3 regions of the Beduinella massiliensis genome follow, and region 1 is predicted to be linked to each of the others. Evidence: predicted binding sites of a transcription regulator. Region 1 holds the regulator's gene; each other region holds the start of a gene.

Region 1 (3,276 bases):
TTCCAGCATCTTGCCGTACACCTCGACCGTGACCTTCTGATCCTCGTACCACGCAAGAATAAAGACTGGGAAATCCGTATTGTTGCGGAAGACGAAGTCCAGTCTCGGCCAGTCCACCGCCGCGTCCTCGCCCTTAGGCACATACGTGCTCGGCCAAGAATGCTGCGAACGATCCACGATTTCCAGGTTTGCGCGGACAACCGCATTAAAGAGCGTCGAGGAAGTCTGGCACACGCCGCCTCCCGTGTCGTCGATCAGCTGTCCACCGGAAATCGCGCCCGCCTCTTTGTAGCCCTTGGCCTTGGTGCGCTGGCCGGTGCACTCGTTAAAGGAGAGCGTCTCGCCGGGCATGACCACCCGGCCGTTGAGCGCGTCGGACGAAAGCGCGATGTTCGTGTTGCGGTTGTTGTCCTTCGTCGTCTCCGTCGTAAAGGAGGAAACGCGTCCGAACATCGGGGTCAGCATCGCCTGGGTGACCGCTGGCTGAACAGGCGCTCCCGTAACCTCGACCACCGCGTCGTAACGTCCGGCATCCAGCGCCTCCACCACGTCGCGATACAGCCTATCCGCGTCTGCGGCATAACCTACCTGCTCCGGCGTAAAGACGAACGTCTTCGTCACTGGGTCAAAGGCGTACAGCGTCGCGTCCGTCGCAGGCTGATCGATGCGGGCGACGACTACGTCCGTCAGCTCGCGTACCTTTCCCTTGTCGTATCCGAGTCCCGTTTCAAAGGACGCTCCGCCGGTTTTCAGCATCTGAACGTCGCTGTAGCGCTGTTTCAGGCTTCCGCGCCTTCCCAGCGCATAGGCTCTGGCGAGCACTTCCTGCGTATCGAAGCGGATAGGAACCTCTTCGGACGTGATCCGCCATTTTTTGTCGCCATACGTGATCCCGATGGCGAACGCCTCGCTCTGCTGATTGGTATGCGATTCCAGGGTAGCCTGGGCCTCTCCCATCGTCATGCCGCCGATATCCGTGCCGTTTACGCGAATGCCCGGATAGAACGTATCGACGGCCACCTGCCGGGATACCTCCTGAAACTGCTGATAAACCTGATACTCCTGCGCGACCCACCAGGATATCAGGGAAAGGAGCCCTACGCACACGAAGACGACCGGAATCGTCCAATAGGGAAAGACCTTCTTTTCTTCTCTTTCGTACGCGTTCCGCGGAGGCGGCATGCGCCGCACCTGCGTGTTTCTTTGGCTCGTTTCGCTGCCCGGACGCTGAAAGCGGCTGACGTCGCCGCCCGGCCTTCCCGGCGTTTTCTGGCTCGGCATGTCGCGGGGTCTCCTTCTCGATGCGTTTATTGATCGCCCTTTTCAGCCAAGAGCTCCTGCTCGTGCATCCTGTAGGAAAGGATATGCAGGGTATCGCTCAGGTGAACATTGACGACGGGGAAATTTTCCGGGGTACTCAAATCGACCGGCGCAAAATTCCAGATAGCGCGCACGCCCCCCTGGATCAGTCGGTCGCACATCTGCTGCGCCGCCGCATGGGGCACGGCGAGCACGGCGATGTCGACGCCGTGCGAAGCGAGCCATCCATCCAGCTTTTCAATCGGCTGCACGACGATGCCATGCACGTCGATTCCGACGAGCGCGGGGGATACATCGAACATCGCCTGTACCTTGAAGCCTTCCCGCGCAAAAGAAGAGTAGTTCGCCACCGCACGGCCGATATTGCCCGCGCCAATGATGATGACGTGATACTCGCGCGTAATTCCCAGAATTTCCGCGATGCGCATCTTCAGTTCAGATACATGGTACCCAAACCCCTGCTGGCCAAAACCGCCAAAGCAGTTGATATCCTGCCGAATTTGCGAGGCAGTTAATCCCATTCGTTCGCCAAGCTCCTGAGACGAAATTCGGGTAACGCCTGCTTTTTCCAATTCACGCAGGTGCCTGTAATAGCCCGGCAGGCGGCGGACAACGGCGTCGGAGACGCGGGAACGGTAGGCCATCTGCTTGCACCCCACTCACTTCATTGTCATTCCGGCTGTTATGATGACATCCGTACTGTTTAGTATAACAGCTTCCTTTTTTGTGCGCAAGGGGAAAATCCATCGGAGCCGTCTCCGATTTCACAAAATTTTGTCGGACAAGCACCGCCCCAAATGCAGTAATCCGCCGGAAGCGTTGCTTCCGGCGGATTGTATTCACGAAAACAGGCGTTCCAGCTCTTCATAGCGTTCGTGCGTGATGAGCGCGTCCTGCTGCGTGCCGCAAAGGCGAACCACATAGGTCCATCGTCCATATGGCGTGATGCTGTCGATTTCGTGCAAGTTGATGATGTAGGACTTATGGCAGCGATAGAAAATTTCGGGATCCAGCCGCGCCTCGATGTCCCCCAGCGACTCGCTCGTCACGAATCGGCCGCCACCCTTCATGTAAAGGACGGTCGCACGATTTTCGCGCTGAACGAGCAGGATATCTTCCATCGCGACGAAGTTGACGCCCTCCCGGTGGCGGAGCATGAGCCTTCCCGCCGCCACCCTCGCCCGAGGCGCGGCATTCTGCGTAGGGTTAGGCACCGGATCATCCTGCGCGCGCCTCAGCAACACGTCCTGCGCGCGCTCCAGCGTCTTCATCACGCGTTCGAGTTTAAACGGTTTGACCAGATAGTCGAATGCATACACCTCAAACGCATCGGCCATGTACTGATCGTGCGCGGTTGCAAACACCAGAATAATGGAAGGATCCGTATCCTGAATGACGCGCGCCGCTTCCACACCGCTCATTTCCGGCATCTCCACGTCCAGAAAGACGAGCTGCGGCTTTTCCTGCTCCACTTTTTCGAGCAGTTCCCTGCCGTTCGTCGCCTCTCCGCGCAGTTCAAAGCCTTCTACGCGCTCGATCATCTTACGCATGATGGTCCGCATGCCCGCGTCGTCGTCTGCAATGACCACCGGTATCTTTTCACTCATCGCATCCGCATCCTTCGCCTGTCCTGAGGTTTTGTGAGAATTTCAGAGAGGATAATGCCCCGAAGCAGCTCCTGCGCCTCATCCTGCACGTCCTGCGCATGCTGCATGCGAGGCTGCGGCGCCGCGTAGGAGGGCGTACCAAGCTCGTGGCATGGGTCTTCCCCCTCGCCCGCCTGTTCCATTTCCTCCTGCGTCACGGTTCTCGGCTGCATGCGGCTCATCCGCTCCGCATCCAAGCGATGCTCCACGCGTGCGGAGCGCTCGACCGCCGAGGCCTCCCGCAAAATCGGGGCGCCACCTTCTTTTTTGTGCATCCGCTTATGCGAAGGCGCAGGCTGTTCTTCCACCT
Region 2 (3,276 bases), 250 kb from region 1:
TGTCCGCCGCGTCGCCGTAGACGCTGCGGATCGCCGCGCGGATAACGCCGATGGTTTCGTTCGCCTGTTCGTCCGTCGCGGTCAGGCCCGTGCCGATGGCCCATACCGGCTCGTAAGCGATGACGACGTTTTCCACCTCGGCAGCCGTCAGGCCCGTCAGCGCCGTCAGCGTCTGATAGGTTACCAGCGTGTCCGTGTAGCCCGCCTCGCGCTGTTCCTTCTTTTCGCCCACGCAGACGATCGGGATCAGCCCCGCCGCCACCGCGGCGCGCGTGCGCAGGTTCACCGTCTCGTCCGTCTCGCCGAAGTACTGGCGGCGCTCTGAATGGCCGATAATGACGTATTCGCATCCGGACTCCTTGAGCATCGCGGCGGAAAGCTCGCCCGTGTACGCGCCGGACTCCTTCCAGTGCATGTTCTCCGCGCCGAGCTTGACGTTGGTGCCCTTGATGACCTCGTACACCGCCGCAAAGTTGACGGCCGGGGTGCAGACGACCACGTCGCAGTTGGCGTCCGCGACCAGCGGAACGAGCTCCTGCACGAGCTGCTTCGCCTCAGAGGGCGTCTTGTTCATCTTCCAGTTTCCAGCAATAATCGGCTTGCGCATATTTATTTCTCCTTTACGTTATCTTGTCCTGCCTGCGTGCATGTCAAACCCCCGAACGGCCTGTTCATGCCGTCCGGGGATTGAAGGGGTATTTTACTTGTCGTCCAGCGCCGCGACGCCCGGAAGCGTCTTGCCCTCCAGGTATTCGAGGCTCGCGCCGCCGCCGGTGGAAACATGGGTCACCTTCTTGGCGAAGCCCATCTGCTCCACAGCCGCCGCGCTGTCGCCGCCGCCGATGATCGTCACGCCGTCGCACTCGGCCATGGCCTTGGCGATCGCGCGGGTGCCGGTGGCGAAGTTTTCAAACTCGAACACACCCATCGGGCCGTTCCAGACGACGGTCTTCGCGTTGGCGATCTCGTTGGCGAAGATCACCTGGGTCTTCGGGCCGATGTCCATGCCCTCAAAGCCGTCCGGAATCTCCTTGGAGTGCACGGTGATGCGCATCGTGTCGTTGGAGAAGTCGTTGCCCGCTTCGTTGTCGACCGGCAGCAGCAGCTTCACGCCCTTCTGCTTCGCCTTTTCCATCAGCTCCTTGGCCAGCTCCACCTTGTCCTCCTCCAGCAGGGACTTGCCGATCTTGCCGCCCAGCGCTTTTTGGAAGGTGTAGCTCATGCCGCCGCCGATGATCAGGGTATCGACCTTGTCCAGCAGGTTGTTGATGACGCCGATCTTGTCGGAAACCTTCGCGCCGCCCAGGATCGCGACGAACGGACGGTCCGGATTCTCCAGCGCCTTGCCCATGATGGCCAGCTCCTTGCCGATCAGGAAGCCCGCGACCGCCGGGTGCAGCAGATGCGCCACGCCCTCGGTGGAGGCATGCGCGCGGTGCGCGGTGCCGAAAGCGTCGTTCACGTATACCTCGGCCAGGGACGCGAGCTGCTTTGCAAACTCCGGATCGTTCTTCTCCTCTTCCTTGTGGAAGCGAACGTTTTCGAGCATCATCACGTCGCCGTCCTTGAGCTCGGAAGCGAGCTTTTGGGCATCCTCGCCGACGACGTCCTTCGCCAGCTTGACTTCCTTGCCCAGCAGCTGCGTAAGGCGCGCCGCGACAGGCGCGAGGGAGTACTTCATGTTGAACTCACCCTTCGGACGGCCCAGGTGAGAGCAGAGGATGACCTTCGCGCCGTGGTCGATCAGGTACTGAATCGTCGGCAGCGCGCCCTTGATGCGGTTTTCATCGGTGATGTTTTTGTTGGCGTCCAGCGGGACGTTGAAGTCACAGCGGACGAGCACTTTCTTGCCGGAAACCTGGATGTCTTCGATCGTCTTCTTGGCCATGATTACACTCCTCCATTTTTCATGCCGCAGCACGATGGTACATTATGGTTGCAGACGCTAAGGCATCTGTGTCCATTCTTCTTCCATTTTATCACGCGCCGGGGGGTCTTGTCGAGCCCTTTCCGGCGGCGAACCAGTTAAAAAAATATCAATTAGAATGGGTCAGCCTGGCCACTGTCAATCCGCCAGCAGGGCAAGCATGCGTTTGGCCGCGCCCTCGTCCGTCACCAGCAGTTCGTGCGGGTGTCCGCGCATGACGGCGATAATCGCCTCCGCCTTGCTGGAGCCCGCCGCCACGGCGATCATCGCGCGGATATGCGACAGCGACTCCAGACTCACGCCGATGTTCGCCGCCGCGTAGACCACCTCGCCCTGGGCGTTGAAGAAGTAGCCGTACGCCTCGGCGACCCCGCCGCGCCTGAACATCTCCGCCGCCTCCGCCTCGCTGAGGCGGCGATGGTGCGCCAGGTCGTCCGCACGCCCGACGCCGTGGAGCAGCACGTCGGCCCTCTCGATGATTTCCAGCACCTCCCGCACCTCCGGCAGTTCCATCACGGCCTGCAGCGCCCGTCCGTCCACGCGGTCCGGGATGTGCAGCAGCCGGTTGTGGCCGCCCAGATGCTGAGCGATCAGCGCGGCCAGGGTGCCCGCCTGTGTCTCCACGGCTCGTCCATTTCCGCCGCGCGCGGGCACGACGAGCACGTCCAGCGGCGCGCAGACCGGCAGGTTCCGCGCGACCTGGGCGATGGTCGTGCCGCCCGTGACCGCGAGAACGGCCCCGTCCCGCAGCAGCCCGCGCAGCCTCTGCCCGGCCGCGATGCCCACCTCCGTGGTAACGTATTCGTCCTCGTCCGCGTCGCCCGGCACGACCACCACGCGCGACACGCCGAGCCGCCTGGAAAGCGATGCCTCCAGCATCGACAGCGCACGGATTCCGTGGCTGATCTCGCGCGCTGCGGGCAACACGCCCTGTGCCGAAGGCGTCAGCGTCATGCCGGCTGCGTCCAACTCGACGAAACCCGCCTCCCTCAGCGCCGCCGCCTGGGCCCGCACCTCGCGTTCCGGCAGGTTCAGGCGCGAGGCAAGCGCACGCCTGCCGATCGGCTGCAGCGCGCCAATCCGCTCCAGCACCAGCGCCCGCACGCCCATCTGCTGCCACAGGTCCGGCGCGAGCCGCGCGACCGTATCCATCATCTCTACATCCATCTGTAACTGCGCACCTCTTTGCGAAGTCGCGCGGGCATTATTTGTCCCGCTTGCCAATTTTCGTCCCACTCGTTAGTATACCATAGGCTTCCAAAAGGGCACAAGCGGAAAAACGCACAAAAAGACTACAGGAAGCTGAACGCGGCGAGCAGCAGCGCCCCCGGCACGCCCAGCACGGCGCT
Region 3 (3,276 bases), 1.7 Mb from region 1:
GTTGACGAAGATACCCAGCGTGCTGCCGCTCATGATGTCGTAGGTCGCGCCCGTCTGCGGGTTGCAGTAGGGCAGAAGCTGAATCTGCTCCATGTTGACGAGCTGCGCGCCCGCCGCCTCGGCCATGAAGATGCCGTCGCCGGTGACCGCCGGCATGTTGCTGGTCGGCACCTTCGCGCTCAGGTCGGGCCACTTCTCGCCCTCGCAGTACTTCTGGCGCAGCTCCACGTTGCCCGCGAAGCCGCCGGTCGCGAGGATGACGCCCTTCGTCGCGTGCAGGGTGACGGCGTTGCCGTCCTTGCCCTCCGCGACGACGCCGACGACCTTGCCGTCCTCCACGATGAGGCTCTTGCCGGTCGTCTCCATCATCTGCGTGTAGCCCTCGCGGCTGGAAAGCGTCTGCGTAAAGGCGTCGATGTAGCCCACGCCGTTGGGCTTCACGGCCGCGTGCGTGCGCGGGTACAGCGAGCCCGCGCCGTGGGTGATCGTGTCGGTGAACTCCATGCCCATGCCTTCCAGCCACTTGAGGCTGGAGAGCGAATTGTCCGCCAGCTCCTGCACCATGCTCAGCTCGGCGACCTTGTCGCCGCCGTTCCAGGTCTGCAGCGCGAACCAGTTCGGGCTGTCGTAAATGGTCTTATCGGTCTGCCGGAAGGCCTCGTACTCCGCGCGCACCGCGTCCATCAGCGCCTTGTGCGCGTCGCTCACGGGTTCCTCCGCGATGGCCGCTTCCACCAGCGAGCCCAAGTCGCCGGAGACGTTGGTGGCATAGTCCTGCTTGGTCGGGTCGGGCGCGTTGTAGATGCCGCCCGCGACGATCGAGTTGCCGCCCAGGAAGCCGGACTTCTCGATCAGGATGACCGACGCGCCCGCGTCCGTCGCCGCGACCGCCGCCGCCAGGCCCGCGCCGCCTCCGCCCACGATGACGACGTCCGCCGTGGCCTCGACGTCGCCCGCCGGGGTCTTCTCAGGCGCGGCCTTCAGCGCGTCCACGTCCGCGCCCGCCTCCGCCAGGCACTTTTCCACCGCGGAGAGAATCGCGCGGCTGGAAATCGTGACGCCCGTGACCGCGTCCACCGCGAGGGACTGCGCGCCCACGACGCGCTCCGGAATGTCCTTCACCGCCTGGTCGCCGACGCCCGGCGTCTCCACGTGATCCGTCACCTCGACGGATTCAATCCTGTCCGCGCTGACGGTCACCTCCACCGTCAGCGGCCCGTGCATCGCGTTTACCGTCTGCGTGTACGTGCCCGGCGTCATGCCCTCGGCCGACGCGGCCGCACCAAGGCCCAGCAGCATCGCGAGCACCAGCAGCACGGACAGCGCTTTCCTTCCCAACATGTGTTTCTCCTCCTTTAATACAATCCGGGCGCACCGCCCGCTTCGTTTATTATACATCAATCTCTCACACAAAATCAACATATATTTGGACACAAAAAGAAAGTATTTGATATTTAAATATCAAATAACAGGGATCAAACGGCGCGGATGGGTGCGTGCCCCTCCGCGCCGTTCCTCACGCGAGGTACATCGACCTAAGCTTTGCAAGCCGCTCGTCCGTCAGGCCCATGCAGTCCGAAAGGTAGGCCTCCACCGAGCCGAAGCGCGCCTCGATGGCGGCGAAGACCGCCTCCAGATAGCTCGCTCGCACAGAGTTGAGCATCGCAAGCGCGTGCACCGCCGCCTCATCTTCGGTGCGGGTGGCCGCCGCGCGCATCATGCCCTCCGTCTCCTCCCGCAGGCAGGCGTTGGTAAAGAGGAAATCCTCGACGATCAGCTCCCTTGGGACGCCCAGCGCCGAAAGCAGCAGCGCCGTCGCCGTGCCCACGCGGTCCTTGCCCGCCGTGCAGTGGTAGAGCACCGCGCCTTCCTCCTGCTCCAGCAGCACGTCGAAGAAGCGGCGGAGCTGGCGCATGGCCCCCTCGCCCGTAGCGATGGCGGGGTAGGTCTTTTCAAAGTACGCGCCGATGTCCGTCCCGGCGGTCTTCACGTAAAAGAGCATCTGGCCCACGTAGTCCGTAAAATCGACCTTCGCCTCGCGGGTGACGCCGAGGTTCTCCTCGTCCAGCAGGGGCGCGGAGACGTAGCGCACGCCTTCGATGGCGGGGTCGGGCATCTGCGACGCCTCCGTGGGGGTGCGAAAGTCCACCACCGTCCTAAGCCCGTGCTCGGCCTTTAAGATTTCGATGTCCCGCCCCCTGGCGCGCGCGAGCATGCCGCTGCGCAGCAGCCGCCCGCTGCGGACGCGCAGCCCACCCGCCGCCGGGCAGCCGCCCAGGTCGCGCGTGTTGAGAAGCCCCTCCAGCGAGATGCGCGATGTATCTATCCAACGATTGTCCACCTGCATTCCTCCTTTGCTCCACACAGTATAGCATACTTCGCGGGCGCGCGCACCTAAAGCCAGGGACGGGTCAGCCTCTTTTCGCGCTGGTATTGCGCGCGCGTTTGTGTTATCATAACGCTATCAACGATACAGGAGAGAATGCCGCATGCCCTTTTGCACCTTTCAGGATCCGTACGCCCTCTTCGACTGCACGCCGCTGGAGAACCTCTACATTCAGGAATACATGCTGCGCGCGCCGGGCGATTTCGTCAAGGTCTACATCTACGGCCTGATGCAGTGCTACCATCCCGCCGAGCGCATGAGCCTTGCCGCCATGGCCAAGGATTTGGGGATGGAGGAAGACGCGGTGTTCCGCGCCTTTCAGTATTGGGAGCGCCAGGGCGCGGTGCGCCGCGTGGGCGACAACCCGCCCGCCTACGCCTACAAGAACCTCAAGCAGGCCCAGCTCACCGCGAGCACGGACCCTTCGCAGGACCTGTACCGCTACCGCGAGTTCAACGAGGAGCTGCGAAGCCTCTTTGACAAAAAGCGCCGCCTCTACGAGCAGGATTACCAGCGCATCTACGACTGGATGGAGATTCTGGAGCTGCCGCAGGAGGTGGTGCTGATGCTCATCCGCCACTGCATCGACCTGTACGGCATCCGCTTCTCCTTTGAAAAGGCGGACGCGCTCGCGCGCGAGTGGGCGCAGGGCGGCGTCACGACCATCGAAGACGTGGAGGAGATGACGCGTTCCTCCAAGCAGATGAAGCAGGACCTGCGGCGGGTGCTGCGCAGGCTCGGCCAGCGCCGCGAGCCCTCGCAGGACGAGGAGGCGCTCTTCAACAAGTGGGTGCGCGACTGGGGCTTCACGGCGGAGGCCGTGCTCGAGGCCTGCCGCGAGACGACGAAGGGCACGCCCACCATGGCCTACCTGGACGGCATCCTCAGCC

The links. Region 1 encodes Rex, which represses fermentation and respiration genes when NADH is low (regulators of the CRP and FNR family bind a similar motif). Its sites were predicted from a motif close to ATTGTTAANNNNTTAACAAT; they were not measured.
Region 2: C1725_RS13870 (phosphoglycerate kinase) is a predicted target of Rex. The motif match lies at 2,022-2,041, and genes of this name have one in related genera.
Region 3: C1725_RS04920 (flavocytochrome c) is a predicted target of Rex. The motif match lies at 1,447-1,466, and genes of this name have one in related genera.

The regions. Positions count from the first base shown of each region.
Region 1 covers NZ_LT963430.1:2,610,103-2,613,378, forward strand. The annotation lists gene C1725_RS12730 (VanW family protein) at 1-1,281, opposite strand, end outside; gene C1725_RS12735 (redox-sensing transcriptional repressor Rex) at 1,308-1,964, opposite strand; gene C1725_RS12740 (response regulator) at 2,160-2,927, opposite strand; gene C1725_RS12745 (hypothetical protein) at 2,924-3,276, opposite strand, start outside.
Region 2 covers NZ_LT963430.1:2,855,403-2,858,678, forward strand. The annotation lists gene tpiA (triose-phosphate isomerase) at 1-607, opposite strand, end outside; gene C1725_RS13870 (phosphoglycerate kinase) at 701-1,888, opposite strand; gene C1725_RS13875 (sugar-binding domain-containing protein) at 2,066-3,094, opposite strand; gene C1725_RS13880 (pro-sigmaK processing inhibitor BofA family protein) at 3,220-3,276, opposite strand, start outside.
Region 3 covers NZ_LT963430.1:951,279-954,554, reverse strand. The annotation lists gene C1725_RS04920 (flavocytochrome c) at 1-1,341, opposite strand, end outside; gene C1725_RS04915 (tyrosine-protein phosphatase) at 1,517-2,341, opposite strand; gene C1725_RS04910 (DnaD domain protein) at 2,490-3,276, shown strand, end outside.